Regions from separate parts of the Shewanella sp. GXUN23E genome, predicted to be linked through region 2. Evidence: predicted binding sites of a transcription regulator. Region 2 holds the regulator's gene; each other region holds the start of a gene.
What was found. Region 2 encodes LexA, which represses DNA repair genes until DNA is damaged. Its sites were predicted from a motif close to TACTGTATNNNNATACAGTA; they were not measured.
Positions count from the first base shown of each region.

Region 1: a site for LexA is predicted at 3,958-3,977, ahead of dinG (ATP-dependent DNA helicase DinG). Genes of this name have one in related genera too.
Region 3: a site for LexA is predicted at 3,694-3,713, ahead of recG (ATP-dependent DNA helicase RecG). Genes of this name have one in related genera too.

Region 1 is NZ_JBOZWP010000021.1:3,502-10,943, forward strand. It holds gene ACRRUX_RS16130 (porin) at 1-1,013, opposite strand, end outside; gene ACRRUX_RS16135 (DNA polymerase II) at 1,231-3,615, opposite strand; gene dinG (ATP-dependent DNA helicase DinG) at 4,000-6,075, shown strand; gene ACRRUX_RS16145 (sulfite exporter TauE/SafE family protein) at 6,100-6,873, shown strand; gene ACRRUX_RS16150 (primosomal replication protein) at 6,870-7,442, shown strand, end outside.
Region 2 is NZ_JBOZWP010000003.1:42,713-50,154, reverse strand. It holds gene ctaD (cytochrome c oxidase subunit I) at 1-289, opposite strand, end outside; partial or broken gene coxB (cytochrome c oxidase subunit II) at 320-1,423, opposite strand; gene ACRRUX_RS03970 (cell division inhibitor SulA) at 1,800-2,288, opposite strand; gene lexA (transcriptional repressor LexA) at 2,285-2,905, opposite strand; gene plsB (glycerol-3-phosphate 1-O-acyltransferase PlsB) at 3,064-5,481, shown strand; gene mtr (tryptophan permease) at 5,575-6,822, shown strand; tRNA gene ACRRUX_RS03950 (tRNA-Gly) at 6,880-6,953, shown strand; gene potE (putrescine-ornithine antiporter) at 7,011-7,442, opposite strand, start outside.
Region 3 is NZ_JBOZWP010000024.1:13,068-20,509, forward strand. It holds gene ACRRUX_RS17310 (penicillin-binding protein 1A) at 1-2,449, shown strand, start outside; gene ACRRUX_RS17315 (calcium/sodium antiporter) at 2,522-3,451, shown strand; gene recG (ATP-dependent DNA helicase RecG) at 3,715-5,805, shown strand; gene ACRRUX_RS17325 (DUF3014 domain-containing protein) at 5,940-6,815, shown strand; gene ACRRUX_RS17330 (rhodanese-like domain-containing protein) at 6,946-7,263, shown strand; gene ACRRUX_RS17335 (FMN-dependent NADH-azoreductase) at 7,385-7,442, opposite strand, start outside.

The sequences.
Region 1 (7,442 bases), on a different contig from region 2:
GTGTTATAAGTGCCATCAGCTTCCAGACGGTTATACATTGCGTATGGACGGAAACCATTACCCAGATTGTAAGAAACGAATGCTTCAACACCATAAGCAGATGGGATCAGATAGCCGTTCTTGTCAGTCTGATGCCACTGGTTTTTGTTGTAGTTAGCAGATGCGAACAGGCCTTCTTCACCCAGGCTGCCCCATGTTGCGCTAACTGCATAGATGTAATCAGTTTCAGTAAACTTGCTGCCACCTACACGGGTTGCTTCAAATTTACCGGTGTTACCACCGATAGACAGAGCCAGCTTATCCATCAGGGTATAAGTGGCAGATGCACCATAGGTGTTATTGTATTCCAGAGATGCCAGACCAGTCTTGGCAGCTGCGGTGCCTGCAGCGTAAGTCTTAGGTGGGAATGGGTTAACACCATTTCCGCCGTCTACTGCGTCAATCTGGTTCTGTTGCAGCTGAGCCTGCAGAGCAAAGCTGAAATCGCCAAAGCTGTTACGGTATTGAACTGCTTTATCAGCCATACCTACGCCGTTGATTGCGCCGTTGCCTTCATAGGTGTAAACACCAGAAGCACTGCCGCCCCATACCAGGCCGTTGTCAGTACCCACTACGGTGTCGTAGTACGCGCTCCACTGCTTACCAAAAGAGATGCTGCCGTACTTGTCATGGCTCAGGCCGATGAATGCCAGACGGTTGCTCAGGAAATCGCTGCTGTGAGCGTCGAACTGGCTGTCGTTGTTGTATACCAGAGTGGTATCACCGAATGGGTTAACACCCCATTCCAGGGTGCTGTATGCATTCCAGCCATTGCTCAGCTTGTGCTTGAAGTTAAAATTAATACGTGAGCTGCCGTTCACCAGTTCAGTTTCGCCTTGAGTGTTCAGGATACGAACACCGGCGTAACCACCCAGGGTCACATCATTGTTGGCGTCTTTGTAGAGTTCAACAGCGGAAACAGCTGGCGCTGCGGTAAGTGCTGCAAGTGCAGTTGCGATGAGTGTTTTGTTCATCTGTGCCTAACCTATTAGTATTCAATCTGCGTATTACACTCCGTTGTTATTTTTCTATCCTAGACGTGCAGCAGATTAGCAAGACACTTTGACAGCACCCAAGTTGGATTTAGCAAAAACTTGCGCCATGTATCACTTTTATAATGAAAAAACATTAAGAAATAGCGTTTTTAACTTTTGCAAAACACGGTTAAAACACGAGCTATATATTTAATCACTAAATTAACACGAGCTGAGATGAGACAACTTTGTCGTAATTTAACTCCAAAACTTGCAGTACCGGTTCTGCAACAGATTTCAATTGACGTTGCAGATAATAGTTATAATCAATGGCAGCGCTAAGATATTCGATAGGTTCGGCCCCCTGAACTGTTATCACATAACGTATTTTTGCACCACGCCGTGCATATGCTGCATTTCCTGAACGTAACGCCAACAACTCCGCCGCTTTAACATGGGGAGCCGCCCTGGCAGTATAATCAGCTGCGTTTCGTTTCAATCGCTTGGTAAAAATAAGCTGTTCATCCAGCTTGCCTGAGTAGAGCTGTGTCGCAATATCCCGTAGATAGGCATCAGGTGACTCACCGGCAAACAATCGCCGGTACAACTCCAGCTGCACAGTTTTGGCCAAGGGTGTCCAGTCACTGCGAACCTGCTCCATCCCCTTAAATATCAGCGTATCCTCGCCAAGCTCCTGCTTCAGACCCACATAGCGCTTTTTGCTGCCAAGTTCAGAGCCCTTAAGCGTCGGCATAAAAAACTGACGGTAATGACACTCAAACTCCAGCTCCAACCAACTCTCCAATTGAAATTCATGTTGCAACCTTTTACGCCATTGCTGATTGATGTTGTCAACCAGCTGGCGCCCCACCTGCGCCATCGGCAGCCTGGAATCCTTTACCCATACAAATGTTGAATCCGTGTCACCATAGATAACCGTAAAACCCGCCTCCTCAATCCAGGCTTTGGTCTGTTTCATTATTTCATGGCCACGCATGGTAATCGAACTGGCCAACCTGGCGTCATGAAAAACACAACCTCTTGAGCCCAACACCCCATATAGCGAATTCATGATGATTTTTATCGCCTGGGATAAAGGGCCATTACCAGCCGATTTGGCTTGCTCACGCATTGCTGCCAGATTGGCAATAAGCGCTGGCAGAATGGGTGATTTTCGACTGAAACGCGCACCGAGAAAACCGGCAACCGTATCAAGCTCATTCAGCTGCAGTCCTTCTATCAGTCCCTTGGGGTCAATCAGAAAGGTCCGGATAATGGAGGGATACAAACTTTTGAAATCCAGTACCAGCACATCCCGGTATAAACCGGGCAGTGAGTCCATGACATATCCCCCTGGACTCTCCAGCCCGTCAAAAGGGGACATATGCGGTGCAACATAGCCTGCACGGTGCAGATGAGGCAGGTACAGATGATTAAAGGCAGCCACCGACGCCCCAACCCGCCCCAGCTCCAGCCCGGTCATTCGTGAGCGCGCCAGTACAAATTCAACTAACTGTGTTTTTTTGAAGATCTCCCACACCAGACGACAATCGGTGAGATTGTAGTAAGCAAGTGCTGACTTGTTGTGAACGAACATGCGTTCAATTTCACCTCCCCGATCATCAACCTTATCAATGGCTTTCCCTTCTCCAAGCAGTTCTCTTGACACATTCTCCAGCGAGTAGCTGTCAAACCGGTAAAACGCCGCTTTGAGCCAGTCGATGCCATCCAACACCACCCGCCCGGGGAGATCCAGAGTTTCAGGTCGGAAGGTGTCTGCAATTTTCCAGCCCAATAACGTTTGACCACGCCCCAGCTGCAAGGACATCCCGTACAGTTTTGCCCTGCGATACAGCAACGCCAGGTCGAAGGTCACCACGGCCCAACCGATAATAAAATCGGGATCATGGTCAATAAACCATCGCTCAATCCCCTTCAGCAGTGCGTACTCATCGGCGAACCAACTGACGTCACAGCGAATGGATTCTCCGGACTGACTGCTCACTGAGTGAGTGGTCGCTCCCTCACCCACCATCAGCACGGCGGCGTGAGCGTCGGAATAAAAACCCGCCGAGTACAACTCTCCTGAGGGACTGCACTCAAGATCAAATGAAACGGCAGAGTGTTCCATTTGAAGCGAGGCAGCTTTCGCCCGCAGCAGCTGATAACAGGGTAAACGGCCTATATCTGCCAAACGCAATACCTGAGCCTGTAAATCAAGGTTGATGAATCGCTCGGTCAAATACCGGGTTTGCGGACGAGTATCCGCTTCGAACAATGCAATACCGGCATCAGTCGCCATTCTTGCCAACTCAGCCATTGCCCGATGTTCACTGCAATAAAGGGCGGCCACGGGCTGCAAGGCAAAACTCTGTAAATTCAGGTTCCTGATTTGGTTAATGCGAGCCCCCAATGCCTGCAGCCGACCAACATCAGATTGATGGCAAAAGGCCACATAATCGGCTTGCGGCACTTCCAATACCGCCGGACCATCAGGCGTTTGCACCATATACTGTAAACACCAGGCATCAACTCGCTGGACCCGGTGACGGGTGAGTACTCTGGCGGTCAATATTTGCATTTGTGAAGAATCAGGTTTCATCGGGACTCTGACGCGGATATTTGAACTGAGTCTATCATGGCTCCCGCCACATACGGATGAAACGGATGGAGCGGCGAAACTCGATTGCGCGGATAGCGTAGACAGGTACTCTTTTGCCGAAGTAGTGCGCTATAAAATATCCCGTAATCCAATGAATCCAATTTACCTGATGGTTTCAGCTCAAGCAGCAGTCGCTCAGCCAAATCAGGGAAATAGCGTCTGAGTCTGTCCGGCCGCCATGCATCCGATAAACAATCCCCGTGGCGTTTCCGCTGAGGCGCCATTGTCAGCTGTTGGCCTGAGTAACAGCCAGCGACTTCTGTCATTCCCGCCAACGAAGTTTACTGTTATTCTATACAGCACTTTCCACCACCAATTGCCCGCATGCTGTCTGACAACGTCAAAACCCAAATCCGAACCATCTACAAAGCCATTGCTTCGGCGCTGCCTAACTTCCGTTCCAGACGGGAGCAGAACTATATGGTGGCCGAAATTTCCAAAACTCTGGCCGGGGAATATGACAAACACAGACGCATCATAGTAGTGGAAGCCGGTACCGGTATCGGTAAGTCACTGTCTTATATTCTGGGTACCATTCCTCTGGCACTGGCCAGCAAAAAAAAGGTGTGTATCGCGACTGCCACAGTAGCGTTGCAGGAGCAGTTGCTGCACAAAGATCTGCCGTTTTTCCTGCAGCATTCTGGTCTTGATTTTAAATTTGGACTGGTAAAGGGACGCCAGCGTTACGTGTGCCTGGCGAAACTGGAAATGTTGATCGGCGGTGACAACGGCATGCAAATGGCCATGTGGCAAACCAAGCCGGATCAAAGCCAGGTAGATATGCTGCAGACGTTGCTCAAGGATTATCACGAAGGGCGCTGGAACGGTGAGCTCGATACACTCAAGACTCCCATTCCGGATCACCTGTGGCAACAGATCGCCTGTGACAAACACAGCTGCCATCGCCAGAATGCCAGTCACAGAAACTGCCCATTTCATAAGGCCAGAGAAGATGTGGACTCCTGGGATGTGTTGATTGCCAACCACAGTTTGCTGTTCGCCGATCTTGAACTGGGGGGCGGGATCATTCTGCCTGACCCAGAGGATATGTATTATGTGATCGACGAAGCGCACCACCTGCCCATCGTTGCCCGGGATTTTTCCAGTGCCCAGGCAACCCTGCGGGGAGCCACTGACTGGCTGGAAAAGATGATCAAGCTGAGTGCAAAACTGCAAAATCAGCTCAAGACCACCCACATCATCTCACCGGTACAAATGCTGCAGGACTATGCAGCCGATCTCACCACCTTGCTCAATCAAATGGCAAATTACTGCGACACTCAGGCCAGTCAGTTTGCCAACAGTGAAGGCAGGCTGCGATTTGAGCATGGAAAATTGCCTGACGTCATCAAACCGCTGACGGAGAATCTGGCCACCAGCTCCAACCTAGCACTCAAACAATTCAACAAGATGCAATCGGTACTGACGGAAGCCATTAAGGATGGCGAGCTGCCCAAACATCAGGCTGATACTTTGATGACAGAATGTGGCTTTATGCTGCAACGGCTGGAGAATCTGGCCAAGCTGTGGAAAATGGTCGCCAGAGAAGATAACAGCAAAGGCGCGCCACTGGCGCGCTGGGTCGAGCAACTTACCGGGGGCAAACAGGTCGATTATCTTTGGTGTGCCTCCCCCATTGAAGTCGGCTTTATGCTGGAGTCGATGCTGTGGGAAAAGGCCGCCGGAGTGGTACTTTGCAGCGCAACCTTAAGAGCCCTCAATCGGTTTGAACATTTCGCCCATCAGGTGGGTTTATCGCTGAATGATGGCAGCCGATATCTGGCGCTGCAGTCGCCCTTTGATTTTGAAAACAATGCAACGCTGTATTTGCCCCGAATGCGCACTGAGCCTACCGATGATCAGTATACCGCTGAGCTCGCCGAACATATTCTTAAGCTGGTCGAGGATGAAACCGCCACACTGGTGCTGTTCGCTTCTTACTGGCAGATGGAAAAGGTCGTTGAGTTACTGGAAGGTAAACTGAAGCAGCTATTGCTGGTTCAGGGCTCGGCGCCAAGACAGCAGTTGCTTGAAAAACACAGGCAAAGATGCGACGCAGGAGAAAGCTCCATTCTGTTCGGCACCGGCAGTTTTTCCGAAGGTCTTGACCTGCCCGGCGACTACCTGACCAATCTGATTGTCACCAAGTTGCCGTTTGCGGTGCCAACCTCGCCGGTCGAGCAGGCCCACGCCGAGTACATCAAGCTCAAAGGTGGCAATCCGTTTCTGCAACTGACTATCCCGGATGCGTCACGAAAGCTGGTACAAAGCTGTGGTAGATTGCTGCGTAAAGAACAGGATTATGGTCGCATCACGATCCTTGACCGGCGTCTTGTCAGCAAAAGATATGGTGCCTCATTGATGGATGCGCTGCCGCCATACCGCCGGGTAATTGAGTAATCTGCAGGATATACAGGGACTGATTTGGAACTGTTAAGTGACCCTTCCAGCCTCGCCATACTGGCCGCGGTTGGTTTTATTGCCGGGTTTATCGATGCGGTTGTCGGAGGGGGAGGACTGCTGTCGATCCCCGCCCTGCTGACGCTGGGACTGCCCCCTCATCTGACACTTGGTACCAATAAGCTGGCATCCAGTTTCAGCTCCTGCATGTCGGCCTGGACCTACTACCGAAAACAATTTATTACTCCATCATTCTGGCTGCATGCAGGCATCGCCTGCATGCTTGGTGCCATAATCGGCACTGTCACTGTTTCAGTTGTCGATAACCGGATACTGGAAAAAGTGCTGCCGCTTATCATCATTATTATTGCCATCTACACCGCACTCAATCCCAAAGCCATGGGATGCGATAAACGCCAGCCCCCAGCCAGACCACCCCGCCGTCTGACACAATGGCTGCATGGCCTGCCCCTGGGCTGTTATGATGGGTTTGCTGGCCCCGGCATTGGTGCATTCTGGACAGTCACCGCATCGCGGCTTTATCAGTTACCGGTGTTGCACAGCATTGGGCTGGCACGGGCCATGACCTTTATCAGTAACGTTACCTCTCTGACGATATTTTTCACCCTGGGGTTGGTCGATATACCACTGGGACTTGCTCTGGGGGGCTGCATGATGCTGGGCGCCTTTATCGGCGCCCGTGTTGCCATCCGATTTGGTCTGCCATTTATTCGGCCGCTGTTTATCATCATAGTGATAACAATAGCCGCCAATCTTGCCTGGAGAGCCTGGCTTTGAAACAGGATGAATTGATCCGTCGCTTACGCGCCCAACTGCGCAGCCTGGAGCAGGAAGTATTGCGCCACGACCAGAGTCTGCCACCGCAGGACAGCAAGTTGCTGCAGAATGTTGAACGCTTCAACCATGAACTGTTCAGCCAAACCGGTGGCCGCCTTCAACCCTGCATAGGTCAGATAGCCAAACATATAGACAATCTCGAGCGCCAACTGAAACTCAATCTGAGTGCCGAGATGATTAATCTGACCTGCGAGCGGATTCAGGACAAGTTTGTCGCCCTTAAACGGGCTCTGGGTACAACCTCATTGAACCTGAAAGACATGCGTCAGACCCGGGACAGCAAAAGAGCCAATTACGCGCGAAAACAGACTGGCAGGCATCAATCCTCCGGATTTGACTGGATCGCCGCCAGTGTGATGCAAAATAGTCACCAACTCTATGAAGAATTGAACAAACATTTGAACTGGGCCAAACGAATCGAGCAAAAAATCGAGGAACTCAATGCAGGGCTTGATAATTGTGCCAATGCTGACAAAATCAAGCATCAACAGGAAATACTGGCGATGCAT
Region 2 (7,442 bases):
CAGCGCCAAAAACCATCACCAGACCATGAACAGTGGTCATCTGATTGAAAAAATTAGGTTCCACCAATTGCAGACCAGGTTGGAATAATTCTGCCCTTATCACCATCGCCATGGCACCGCCGATAAGGAACATGATGAAACTGAACCAAAGATAGAGTGTGCCAATGTCTTTGTGATTGGTTGTCAGAACCCAGCGCATAATTCCTTTGGCAGGACCATGGTCATGATGTTCATCACCATGAGATGCGGGGTCCAAGACGGTATTGGTATCGTGAGTCGTGCTTGTCATCTTGTGCGCTCCCCGTTATTTCTCAAAGTTACTGACATCTGCGGCCTGAACCAGATCGCCGCTGTCATTACCCCAGGCATTGCGCTCGTAGCTGATTACGGCGGCAATTTCCTGAGCTGTCAGCTGTTTACCGAAGGCCTGCATAGCCGTTCCCGGCTTACCATTAATGACGATATTGAGGTGTCCGGCTACTGGGCCCTGAATAACCGGGCTCTTGTGCAGGCTGGGGAATACGCCGGGCAGGCCGGCACCATTAGGCTGATGACAAGCAGCGCAGCGAGCCAGATAAACCTGTTCGCCTTGAGTCATCAATTCTTCTTTGGAAAGAGTTTGGCTGAGTGCCGCCTCGGCCTGAGCCGCGGCAGTCGATGCGGCTTGCTTCTGCGCCGTGACCCACGCAGCAAACTCGGCTTCCGGCATAGCCTGAACAACGATAGGCATAAAGCCATGATCTTTACCGCACAACTCAGCACACTGGCCTCGATAGGTTCCAGGCTGCTCGATTTTGGTCCAGGCCTCGTTGATGAAGCCGGGATTTGCATCTTTTTTAACGGCAAAAGCAGGTACCCACCAAGAATGAATTACGTCTTCAGAGGTCACCAGAAAGCGGATTTTTTTATTGGTGGGCAACACCAGAGGTTTGTCCACTTCAAGCAGATAATGGGGATCTTTCGGAGCCTGATTGTCGATTTGATCTCTGGGGGTCGACAATATCGAAAAGAATTCGATGTCTTCATCAAAATATTTGTAGTGCCATTTCCACTGAGAGCCGGTAACCATCACAGTAATATCGGCATCGCTGGTGTCCTCCATGGCAATTAAGGTTTTGGTGGCAGGTATCGCCATACCAATCAGGATCAGGAATGGGATCAGGGTCCAGATTATTTCAACTTTAGTGCTTTCGTGAAATTGTGCCGGAACGGCACCTTTGGATTTACGGTGATTGAGCATGGAATAAAACATCAATCCAAATACAATCACGCCAATGGCACAGCAGATCAGCAAAATAGTCATATGCAGGTCATAGACTTTATTGCTGATTTCTGTGACCCCCTGGGTCATATTGAGCGGCAATTCCGATGCCGTCAGTGCAGGGGCAAACAGCCCTACTAAAAGATACAGCCAATGCTTCAAAAGACATCTCCTCTGTATAATTGCAACCGCAACTACAAAGAAGAGTCACACAGTAAATCTCTGCTCTATGTTAACTCTTCGGTTCCCACAAAAAGCAATGAGACTGTTAGTGTATTCGGCACCGCGCTTCATTTGAACACGGTATACCGACAGCAAAACGACACACTAATCGCCGTCCATTTGACTTTAATTCTGCTACCAACTTCTTCCGGTCAGTTTTATTAGAGGAGAGTTGGGCAGAAAATTTGCCCTTTAAATTTACATTACTTGCTGCGCAAATATTGATCAAGCTCAAGGCGCAAATGAAATTTTTCAGGGGAATATAAACGGTTAGGCCCCTATCAAGGGGCCTGGTGGGAAAATACAGACTGAGTGCTCAGTGAAAGTTTTGCAATTTTACCGTGTTGATCAAACGGTGCTCATGTCTGAATTGTGAGTGAGCATTCACATCTTCAATTAACCATCCTATTGCTCTGGCGCTTTTGGCAACCAATTGCAAGCGGCGTTGATCCCTTTCATCAAGAGGCGAACTCCAAGCTATCACTGCACTGGACGTACCACTTGTCAGTGCTCTTTCCATCGCCCATAAGGTTTCAACTTCATCTCTGCCACGAACCAGCAGGATTCTGTCCATACGCACACCGGCCTTCGCTAATAGCTGACGATATTCGAACTTGGGAGCATTGATAAGAACAATCCAGCGGCCCTGCTGACTCAGTTGTGCCAGTTGAGGAGCACAGCTGTGCAACTCACTCAGCCCGCGATTTTCACTTTGCAGTGTCAGGATCCGTCCTGCGTCGCTGTCACTGCTGTGAGAGCGCCACAAGCCTGGATGGCGGGGGGCAGTGCCGACGAGTTTGTTCATAGCCAGTCTCCATTGCGAATGACTCCAACAGCCAAACCCTCAATGGTTAGGTGTTGGCAGGTCAGATCTACCTTGATAGGGCTGTAGGCAGCATTTTCAGCGTGCAAATAAACGACATTGCCTTTCTTTTCGAAGCGCTTGACGGTGACATCGTCTTCCACTCTGGCGACTACAACCTGTCCGTTGCGGGCATCCTGTACTTTATGGACTGCCAGCAAGTCGCCTTCCAGAATGCCGATATCTTTCATACTGTCACCGCGCACCCGCAGCAGAAAATCAGCATGGGGATGGAACATGGCAGGATCAACCTGATAGTAATTTTCCACATGTTGCTGCGCCAGAATGGGTTCGCCGGCAGCAACCTGCCCGATCAATGGCAACCCAGGGTCGTCATTTTGTGCTTCTTCCTGAGGCAGACGAATGCCTCTGGAGGTGCCGGGCATGATCTCGATGTAGCCCTTTTTGGCCAGGGCCTTAAGATGCTCTTCAGCCGCATTGGCGCTGCGGAAACCCAATGTTGAAGCGATTTCTGCTCTGGTAGGGGGCATGCCTGTATCGGCAATGTTGCGTTTAATCAGCTCAAGAATTTCGGCTTGGCGTGGCGTCAGCGGTCTCATGTCGGTCCCTGTTTTTTCATACAGTACCTGTCAGTATATACAGTATTTTTTGCAGTGCAAGTATTGTTCAATTCTGTTAGTTGAGAGTGCGTGGCGCTGGGCGGGTTATGTCTGATATTCTATGTCACAATTCAATGTGATGTAGATTGCAGCAAATAATGTCCAAACAAGACTCTTTTTGGTTGAAATCCCTCAGGTGGATCCAGGATAAGCTGGTTCACACTATTACCGTGCCACAGCGCCCGTTCGATGATCTGAATCTGGATCCCGAGCGGCCGATGATTTATGTCCTGAAGACATCGTCCTTCAGTGATATGAACGTGTTGCTGAATATCAGCCAGCAGTTGGGGTTGCCCAGTCCAAACGAACCTTTGATGTTGAAAGGGCGAATGATCCCAAGAGTGGTGTGTCTGGAAGGTGCCAAACCGCTGTTTGGTCGCAGAGCGGGCAACGAACCGTTCCTTGAGGCGTTTACCCAGTTGCTGGAATTACACCGTCAGGACAGTGAGCTGGATGTGCAGTTGGTTCCTGTGAGTCTGTTTTGGGGACGGACTCCGGGTAAAGATGATGACACCATGAAGGCTGCAGTGCTTGAACGCGAAGACCCGAGTTGGTTGCGCAAAGCCCTGATGATTCTGTTCCTTGGGCGTCACAACTTTATTCAGTTTTCCAATGCAGTATCTCTGCGCTATATGGCAGATGAGCACGGCACGGATCAGTCCATTGCTCACAAGCTTGCCAGAGTCGCCAGAGTGCACTTCCGTCGTCAGCGTAAGGTGATGACAGGACCTGCGCTGCCTAACCGTCAGGCGTTGTTCCATTCGTTGCTGAATGCTGAAAATATCAAGCGGGCTATTGAAGAAGAGGCCGCATCCAAGCAGATTTCCGAAGCTGAGGCGAAAGCCCGCGCCATTGAGTATATGGATGAAATCGCGGCGGACTATTCTGACTCGCTGGTGCGCATCGCTGAGCGTATTTTGACTTGGTTGTGGAATAAATTGTATAAGGGCATCAATATCAAAGGTGCCGAGCATGTACGCCAGTTACATCATGATGGCCATGAAATTGTCTATGTGCCTTGCCATCGCAGCCATATGGATTATTTGCTGCTGTCTTACATTCTGTACTTTCAGGGCATGGTGCCTCCGCACATTGCGGCCGGTATCAATCTGAACTTCTGGCCAGCCGGTCCTATGTTCCGCCGTGGTGGCGCATTTTTCATCCGTCGCAGTTTCAACGGTAATAAGCTTTATACCGCAGTGTTCCGCGAGTATCTGGATCAGCTGTTTGCCAAAGGCTATTCGGTAGAGTATTTCACCGAAGGTGGTCGCTCACGTACCGGTCGTTTGTTGGTACCTAAAACCGGAATGCTGGCGATGACGGTCAACAGTGTATTGCGCGGTATTGAACGCCCGGTGACTTTGGTGCCTGTGTATCTGGGGTATGACCATGTAATGGAAGTGGCTACATATCACAAAGAACTCAGTGGTAAGAAGAAGGAAAAAGAGTCGGTTTGGCAGGTGTTTGGTGCCATTCGAAAATTGGGTAACTTCGGCCAGGGTTATGTAAATTTCGGTCAGCCTATCAATCTGCAGAATTTTCTTACCGAGAATGTGGCAGATTGGCGAGAGCAGTTGGCAAATGAACCTGAAAGCAAGCCCAGTTGGTTGACGCCTGTGGTGAATCAGCTGGCCACCAGAGTCATGACCAATATCAATGATGCCGCTGCGGCCAGTGCCGTTACGCTGAACAGTGCGGTATTGCTTGCTGCAGAGCAAAATGCACTTGAGCGGAATCAACTGGAAAAGCAACTGGATCTCTACCTGAAGTTGCTTAAAGGTGTGCCTTACACCGGCTATATGTCTGTCGTTGAGGGAGATGGCCAGTCGCTGGTGGATCAGGGGCTGGAATTGAAAAAACTGGTGCAGGAATCTGACGGACTGGGAGATATTGTCAGAATTGACCCGGTGCATACCCTGTCGATGACATACTATCGCAATAACATCATTCACTTGCTGATTGTACCTGCGTTGATTGCCAACTGCCTGACCCGTTATGAGGCCTGCTCCAGAGATTCAGTGCAGGATACAGTGAAGGAGTTCTATCCTTTGCTTGAGGCAGAGCTCTTTATGGGAATTGATGATCTGACCGGATATGTCGACAGGCTGCTGAGTGAGTTTGTTGAAGAGGGATTGATCTCAGGTGAAACGGTTTATCAGGTCAATCAGGGTAAAATCAATATGCTGCTGTTGCTCAGTGGCCTTATCAGCGAAACCATGCAGCGTTACGCCATTATCTTTAATCTGCTGGCGTCCCGTCCTGCTATTGAGCGGGCCGAGCTGGAAGCAGAAAGTCATCTGTTGGCGCAGCGTCTTGGGGCTTTGCACGGGGTGACCGCTCCAGAGTTTTATGACAAGAAGCTGTACGGTACGCTGAGTGTTCGTCTCAAGGACCTGGGTTATCTGGCCGGTAAGGCGAAGCCTGAGGTCATTGAGCGGGTTCGCAATCATTCAAACAGCTTGTTGCGGTCGTCGGTCAGGCAGACTATTGTCGAGGCCGTTGCTGCCGAACATTAACGGATCTGCCATACCTCTGGTATGGCCTTGAATCAAGAAAACGCCTGCCCTGCAGGCGTTTTTTATCGCTGAACAGAATAACGGAAGATAATTATGGCGAATCATATGAATGCGGCCCCCGGCGGAAAATCTTTGTTGGGAGGCGCGATGATTATTGCCGGGACGACTGTCGGTGCCGGCATGTTCTCCCTGCCGGTGGTCAGTGCCGGTATGTGGTTTGGCTATGGGGTAATCTTGCTCATCGGCATCTGGTTTATCATGTTGATGTCTGGTTTGCTGCTGCTGGAGGCTAATCTTCACTTCGAACCTGGCGCCAGCTTCGATACGTTAACCCGCGAAACGCTGGGACGATTCTGGAGAATTGTCAGCGGGGTGTCGATTGCTTTTGTGTTGTATATTTTGACATACGCCTACATCAGTGGTGGTTCATCTATCGTTAACCACAGTCTCGACAACCTGGGCATCCATCTTCCTCAAAGCGTGGCCGGGCTGGTATTTGCCGGCGTTCTGGCATCCATAGTGATGATCAGCACCAAGGCGGTTGACCGCATTACTACCGTGATGTTGGGAGGCATGATAATTACTTTCTTCCTGGCCATTGGTAATCTGCTGATCGAGATAGAACCGGCAAAATTACTGCAACCAGATGGTGAGGCTGTGTATGCGCCTTACATTCTGGCAGCCCTGCCTTTTGGGTTAGCCAGCTTTGGTTATCATGGCAACGTGCCCAGCCTGGTTAAATATTATGGGCATGCAGCGTCGACCATCATTAAAGCGATTTTTGCCGGTACTTTTCTTGGCTTGGTGATTTATATCTGCTGGTTGGTTGCGACCATGGGAAATATCAGCCGAACCGGCTTTATTGAGATTATTGCTCAGGGGGGCAATATGGGCGTGCTGGTTGGCGCACTCCAGCAGGTGATGGCTCAGCAATGGCTGAGCAGCATGTTGACGCTGTTTGCCAATCTTGCGGTGGCTTCGTCATTTTTGGGAGTGACGCTGGGGCTGTTTGACTATCTGGCTGACTTGTTTGGATTTGACGACAGCATGGCGGGACGCAGTAAGACCGCCATGGTGACCTTTGTTCCTCCGACGTTGATGGGTGTGCTGTTCCCCAACGGCTTTTTGGTTGCAATCGGCTTTGCTGCGCTGGCAGCCTGTATCTGGGCGGTGATCGTTCCCGGACTGATGGCCTATCAAACCCGTAAAATGTTTCCGGATAGCAAAAGCTTCAGAGTGCCGGGCGGTACATTGGTGATTATTCTGGTGATCGCTTTTGGTGTGCTGACAGCAACCTGTCATTTGTTGGCTATGGCAAAGCTGCTGCCAGTATATGGTTGAAATCTTTTTGGCATTGTATTGACATCGTTTTAAACATCAGTAACTTATGGGTATGTCGCGGGTGTAGTTCAATGGTAGAACGGAAGCTTCCCAAGCTTTTAATGTGGGTTCGATTCCCATCACCCGCTCCAGATATGAATAAGGGCGCCTATTGGCGCCCTTATTCATTTTTATCCGTGGGTCGTGGCTTATACTTTGGCCTGCGGAGTAACATCCCGCGCCGCAATAAAACCATAGAATATATAGCCAAACAGAGTCAGGATGGCGCCGTAGAATACGGCCTCTTCACCGCAGGCATACACTCCATAGATACTGTAGACCACAGCCAGTGTGCCGACGACTGAACCAATCTGGTATTCCTTGCTGCTGACATTATTACTGCGAAGTATGACTTCGAGACCGGTCAGCGACAGTATGTATGGCACCATGTTAATAAATACTGCCAGGTTGACCAGAACGTTGAACTGCTTCACCAAAGTAGGCGAAATGGTCATCACCGCCAATGCCAGTTCCAGTACAAGCATGATCAGCATGCCCTTGATAGGAGCATTGTCTTTACTGACTTCACCAAAGATTTTTGGAAACAGCTTGATATCAGCCGCTGCTCTGGATACCTGAGC
Region 3 (7,442 bases), on a different contig from region 2:
AACAGTAAAGCTGCAAACACCTTTGCGGGTATTCAGTCAGGACGGCAAACTGATTTCCCAGTTTGGCGAAAAACGTCGTATTCCGGTGTCTCTGGACGAAGTTCCCAAGCCGCTGATCCAGGCTATTCTGGCTACGGAAGACTCCAGATTCTATGAACACCATGGTATTGACCCCATAGGTATTATTCGTGCTGCCGTAGTACTGGCCACCACGGGTCAGAAACGTCAGGGCGCCAGTACCATCACCATGCAGGTAGCCCGTAATTTCTTCCTCACCCGCGATAAAACTTATATCCGGAAAGTTAAAGAGATCTTTATCGCCCTGCACATTGAACAGCTGCTGAGCAAGGATGAAATCCTTGAGCTGTACATCAACCGCATCTATTTGGGTCAGCGTGCCTATGGTTTCGGCGCAGCCGCTCAGGTCTATTATGGCAAGACACTGAAAGAACTCACATTGGCCCAGCAGGCCATGTTGGCTGGCTTGCCCAAGGCGCCTTCGTCGATGAACCCCATTACCTCACCGGTTCGGGCGGAAAGTCGCCGTAATGTAGTGTTGATGCGGATGCAGGAAGTCGGCTTTATTACTCAGGCAGAATACCGGGAGGCGATTGACTCCCCCATTACCGCCCGTTATCACGGTGCGGAAATCGATCTGTATGCCCCTTATATCTCAGAGATGGTACGGGATTATATGGTGCAGAAATATGGGGAAGAGGAAGCCTATACCGGTGGTTATGACGTTTACACCACGATAGATTCCCGTTTGCAGCAGCTGGCGCAAAAAGCGCTGCGCAACAATGTATATGCCTATGATGAACGTCATGGCTATCGGGGGCCAGCAGCGGTGCTGTGGACTGGCAAGCGTCCTGATGACGCCACCATTTTAACTGAACTGGCTAAAGTGGAATCGGTCAATGAACTCGAACCTGCAGCCGTTGTGAAAGTTGATAATCAGCAGGCGGAAGTGATGCTGGCCAATGGCAGCACGTTGACCTTGCCCTGGGCGGGGTTAAATTGGGCCCGCAGCTTTATCACTGACATGAAGCAGGGACCACTGCCAAAAACCGCGGATCAAATTGTTAAAGTCGGAGAGCGTATCTGGGTTCGCCAAAATGGCGATATCTGGCAGTTGGCTCAGATACCTGAGGTTTCCAGCGCCGTAGTATCGCTCGATCCCCACGATGGTGCCGTTCGGACGCTGGTTGGTGGATTCAGCTTCAAGCAAAGTCAGTACAATCGTATTACTCAGGCCAAGCGTCAATTGGGCTCCAACATCAAGCCTTTCATCTACGCTGCAGCGCTGGAGAGAGACTACACGCTGGCGACCATTATCAATAATGCGCCAATCAATGAGCCCGATATCAGTCAGGGCATCGCCTGGCGTCCGAAGAACTCTCCCAACGTTTATGGGGGGCCAACCCGCCTGCGTATTGGTCTGGCGCAATCGATCAACGTGATGTCAGTGCGAACTATGCGTCATGTGGGACTGGACAACACCATCAGCAAACTGGAGCAATTTGGCTTCGATGCCGCCGATCTGCCACGCAACGAATCTATCGCTCTGGGCTCAGCCTCAGTAACACCTATGCAGGTTGCGGCAGCCTTTGGGGTATTTGCCAACGGTGGATATCTGGTAGAGCCTTATTACATTGATCGGGTTCAGGATGCAGAGGGCAAGGTCATTGAGAAGTCTCATCCGACACTGGCCTGCAAACCTGTAGCTGACAAGAGTGAAAATGCACAGTTGACCCAAGCCGGCGTGGTTGCCGGTGAGTCCGAAGCTCTGGCACAGCATGAATCAGAAATCACTCAGCTGGAGCAGGAAACCACGGCACTGGCCTCATGCGATGCGCCGGACAGCCGTCATGCCAAACAGGTCATTTCTGAACAAAATGCCTTCCTGATCACCGATACCCTTAAAAGCGTCATTTGGGGTGGCGGTAACTGGAGTAAAGGTACCGGCTGGAATGGCACAGCCTGGCGCGCGGCCCGGGTGATCAAACGCCACGATATCGCCGGTAAGACAGGTACCACCAACGAGTCTCGTGATACCTGGTTCAGCGGATATACACCGGATCTGGTGACAACCTTCTGGGTTGGTTTTGACGATCACAGCCGTGAGCTGGGACGTACCACCTGGCGGGAAAATGGTCCAAAAGATCAAATATCCGGAGCCGAATCCGGTGCTAAAACCGCCGGTCCGGGATGGAATGAGTTTATGCGAGACGCTCTGGAAGGTACGCCTGAGCATCAGATCACACCACCCGAAGGGATTATTTCGGTGAGAATTGATCGGGCTACCGGTAAGCTGACCCACAAAACAGACTATACCTCCCGGTTTGAGTATTTTGTCGATGGCACTCAACCCAGAGATTATGCCACTGAACATCAACCGGATACGGAACTGTTCAACGATACGCCGGTATCAGACGATCTGTTCCAATAAACACTTCCACCCCGACCCTATGTCGGGGTGGTTGCTTCAACCCTAATATTTATCGAGTGTATGTAAATCATGATGATGACAATGCTGGCCATAGTCGGTGGCTTTATTATTCTGACCGTTGGTGCTGAATCACTGGTACGTGGTGCCAGTGCCGTGGCGCTGCGTCTGGGGATTACCCCCCTGGTTATCGGTCTGACTATCGTTGCCTTCGGTACCAGCGCCCCTGAACTGGCGGTCAGCCTCAAGTCAGCTCTGGCCGGTAACTCCGGCATTGCCTTGGGCAACGTCATCGGCTCCAACATTGCCAACATAGGCCTTATTCTGGCGCTGACCGCACTGATCCGCCCAATCCAGGTACAGTCGCAAATGGTGAAACGCGATATTCCGCTGATGATTATCGCCAGTCTGGTTTTCTGGTTCATGCTGTTCGATGGAGAACTGGGCTTTGTCGATGGACTGATTCTGGTGATTGCGCTGTTAAGCTACCTCACTTTCAGCTATATGAGTTCCAAAAACAGTGATGAAGAGCTGGATGTCGATACCACACCCCAGCATCCGGCGCTGTCAGCCCTGTTTATCATTGCCGGTATTGCCATGTTGATTGGTGGCGGTGTGCTGTTTGTCGATGGTGCGGTTGAACTGGCTAAAGCATTCGGCGTCAGCGAAGTGGTAATTGGTCTCACCATAGTGGCCATTGGTACCAGTATGCCTGAACTGGTGACCTCTGTAGTGGCGGCCATGAAAGGGGAAAGCGATATCGCTATTGGTAACGTCGTCGGCTCTAACCTGTTCAACATTCTGGGGATCCTTGGTATCACCGCATTGGTGCAACCGGTATCTTCAGCCGGACTGGAAAACTTTGATTTCACTGTGATGCTGGCGTTGGCAGTGGTGCTGCTGCCATTTGCCTGGACCGGTCTGCGTATCGGTCGCCGCGAAGGTGCCGTCATGTTAGCCGCCTATCTTGGTTATATTGGCTATCTGGTGGTCAATGCTGCGTAATACCAATTTCATTTAATCGTTGATCTGTTTCAGCGGGAGCTCAATGCGCTTGAGGTAAGTTCATTGAATCAGAATCCCTGACACGTGCTGAATTAATCAAACGATTAATGAGGTTGGTATAAACGATAAACCAAATGAAACGGGCGCCCTGGCGCCCGTTTTTTATATACCGCGACGGAATTGACTCTCCTTCGGGCTGTGATGGCTTTTACGCCATTGCCTTGAGCCCAGTGTCTGATAGTATATGTATAAATTCACAGTAATTGAGTGCTAACGCCTTGCAGCGGCTGGATCTTATCCCCATTACAGAACTCAAAGGTGTCGCCGCCAAAATGGCTGAGCGACTGGCCAAGCTGGGTATCCACACAGTTCAGGATGTGCTGTTTCATCTGCCTGCGCGTTATGAAGATCGCACCCGCATTTTCCCGATTGCCGATTTAATCCCCGGCAGCTATGCCACCGTTGAAGCACAAATCCAGTCGACCCAGATAATCAACGGTCGCAAGCGCATGCTGATCTGCAATGTGCGTGATGATTCCGGCGCCCTGACCCTGCGTTTTTTTAATTTCTCCATGGCGCAGCGTAACGGTCTGCAAACCGGTATGACAATTCGTGCTTATGGCGAAATCCGTACCGGCATGCATCAGTTGGAAATCATCCACCCGGAATACAAACTGACCCAGCCCGGAGACTCACCGGTACTGCAGGAGACTCTCACTCCCGTCTACCCCACTACCGAGGGCGTTAAGCAGGCTGGCTGGATAAAACTCACGGATCAGGCCCTCTCGATGCTCAGCGACGATAATCTGCAGGAGCTGTTGCCGCCAGCGCTGCAACCCGGTGGCATCAGCCTGGCTGACGCCATTCGTTTGCTGCACCGGCCTCCGGTGGATATTTCTGTGTTTCAACTGGAGCAGGGGCAACATCCGGCACAGCTGCGACTGGTGCAGGAAGAGCTGCTGGCCCACAACCTGTCCATGCTCAAGCTGCGTCAGCGCAGTAATCAGGACAAAGCCGTTGTACTGCGGGCCACAGGCCAATTGCTCACCCCATTTCTGGCGTCGTTACCCTTCAAACCGACCAACGCCCAGCAAAGGGTAGTGAAGGACATCACCACAGATATTGAAAAGCCAACGCCCATGATGCGACTGGTGCAGGGCGATGTGGGATCTGGTAAAACCCTGGTCGCCGCCATGGCCGCGCTGCAGGCAATTGAAAGCGGCTATCAGGTCGCCATGATGGCGCCAACCGAGCTGCTGGCCGAGCAGCACGCCACCAATTTTCAACAATGGTTTGAGCCTTTGGGTATTCACGTCGGCTGGCTGGCGGGCAAACTCAAGGGCAAGGCCAGAACTCAGGCACTGGAAGACATCGCTTCAGGTCATGCGGCCATGGTGGTGGGCACTCATGCCATTTTTCAGGAACAGGTGAACTTTCACAAACTGGCACTGATCATCATTGATGAACAACACAGATTTGGTGTTCATCAGCGACTTGGGCTCAGGGAAAAAGGCGCCAGTCAGGGATTCCAGCCACACCAGCTGATCATGACCGCCACACCTATTCCCAGAACCCTGGCGATGACGGCCTATGCCGACCTTGACACGTCGGTGATCGATGAGTTGCCGCCGGGCCGCACCCCAGTTACGACTGTCGCGATTGCCGACTCCCGTCGCCAGGAAGTGATCGAGCGGGTCAGGCAGGCGGCGCTGAATGATAACCGCCAAGCCTATTGGGTCTGCACCCTGATTGAAGAGTCCGAGGTGTTGGAGTGTCAGGCGGCAGAGGATACAGCTGCGGAGCTGAAGTTGGCGCTGCCGCAACTGCAGATAGGCCTGGTGCACGGGCGCATGAAAGCGGCTGACAAGCAGGCTGTCATGGATGAATTCAAAGCCGGTAAATTGAACCTTTTGGTGGCAACCACTGTCATTGAAGTAGGGGTAGATGTACCCAATGCCAGTTTGATGATTATCGAAAACCCGGAACGACTGGGTCTGGCACAACTGCATCAATTACGGGGTCGGGTCGGCCGGGGCGCGGTGGCCAGCCACTGCGTTCTGCTGTACAAACCACCGCTGTCCGTCACCGCCACCAAGCGTCTGGGCGTACTGCGCCAGAGCAACGACGGCTTTGTGATCGCCCAGCAGGATCTGGAGATCCGCGGACCGGGTGAAGTGCTGGGTACCAAGCAAACCGGTATTGCCGATATGAAAATTGCTGATCTGGTCAGGGATCAAGCGCTTATCCCGCATATACAGAAACTCGCACGGCATGTGATGGAACAGGCACCGGACAATGTCGACGCCATCATCTATCGCTGGCTCGGTGACAGGGAACAATTCGTTCAGGCGTAATAGTGCAGATTAATTGCCGTTAGCCCTGGTAGGCATCCCTGGGGAATTTTGGCAGAATGAAATCCCGCAGTTTGCGTGTTTTCAGTTTATTACCTGTGATGGCCTGCGGCCGACACAACAGCTAAGGAAGTAACATGCAAGTCAATAATGAAGACAGATTGGCCCCGCAGGAGAAATCCTCTGGCACCAATGGCGTCGCGATTATCGCAATAATCCTGGTGCTGCTGCTCTCGGGCGGCGCGTATTTCTATTTCAGCAAAGACTCGGCTCCCGAGCCGGAAATTACGGTAGAGGAAATCACCCTGCCGGAGCAGGCTCCACCAGAGCCACTGCCGGTGGCAGAAGCGGTACCAGAGCCAGAACCAACGCCGGTGCCCCATCCCCAGCCAGAACCTCAGACGCCGGCTGCACCGGCGAGCGAGCCGCTGCCCAGTCTGAATGACAGTGATACTTTTATTGAAGACAAAACCCTGAAATTGGCTGATGGCATGGATATCAGCAAGTTGCTGGTTACCCAGAATATGGCACGCCAGTTTGTGGTGTTTGTCGACAATCTGGCTCAGGGGGAACTGGCCAGAAAAGTCAGCCCGCTCAAGGGCCCAAGCCAGATATTCACCGTCACTGATATCACTGACAAGACATATCTGAATCCGGACAGTTACCACAGATACGATGTGTATGCCGATTTTCTTTCCAGTCTGGATGAACAGCAATTGGTCGCCACTTATGACAAACTGCAACCACTGCTGAATGAAGCGTTCGACGAGCTGGGATATCAGAATACCGACTTCAACGAGCGGGTGACTCAGGCTATCGACCAGATGCTGGCAGCACCTGTGATCGAAGATCCCATTGAACTGAATACCATCAGTGTTAACTATCAATTTGTGGACCCTGAACTGGAGGCACTGCCTGCAGCTCAGAAACTGATGATCCGCATGGGACCGGAAAACAGCCGTAAAGTCAAAGCGGTATTAAAGAAGCTCAAGGCACAGCTGACGGCCCAGTAACAGACTGACTTTGCCTGAAAGGAGCCTTGGGCTCCTTTTTTTTGGTCAAATTTCGGCTTGAACCCAACAATTCATTAGAATAATCTAATCAAAAATCACAACACTGTATCCAACAATGAAGGAGTGAGATATGCAATCCATACCTCCCGTTGAAGTCGAGCTGACCAGTCCGGCAACATGTAGACAATGGGTCGGCAATCAATGTCAGATTATCGATGTCAGAGGAGAAGCGGAGTTTGCAATGGCCCACTATCCGGGTGCCTGCAATATTCCCCTAGATCAACTGGCCGACTGGGCCCGGCAAATCACTGACAAATCAACACCACGGATCTTCTATTGCGGCAAAGGTATTCGTGCACAGATGGCAATCAATCTGCTCAGGGAGCAGGGTTTTACTCAGTTGGCCAACGGCGGCTCACTGGAGCAGCTAAAGGCGACTCTGGCCTGACAGAAAGAAAAAACGCTGCCCGATTACTCGGGCAGCGTGTAGAGCCAAGGTTCAGAATTAATGTAACACTAACTTTGAACAGGGTTGATGATGGTATAAATGGCTCTGAAACCAAAAAGGCTTAATCAGCCTGATTGATGAGGGCTTCCAGCTCGTTTGCAGCCTGCTTCATGCTGGCC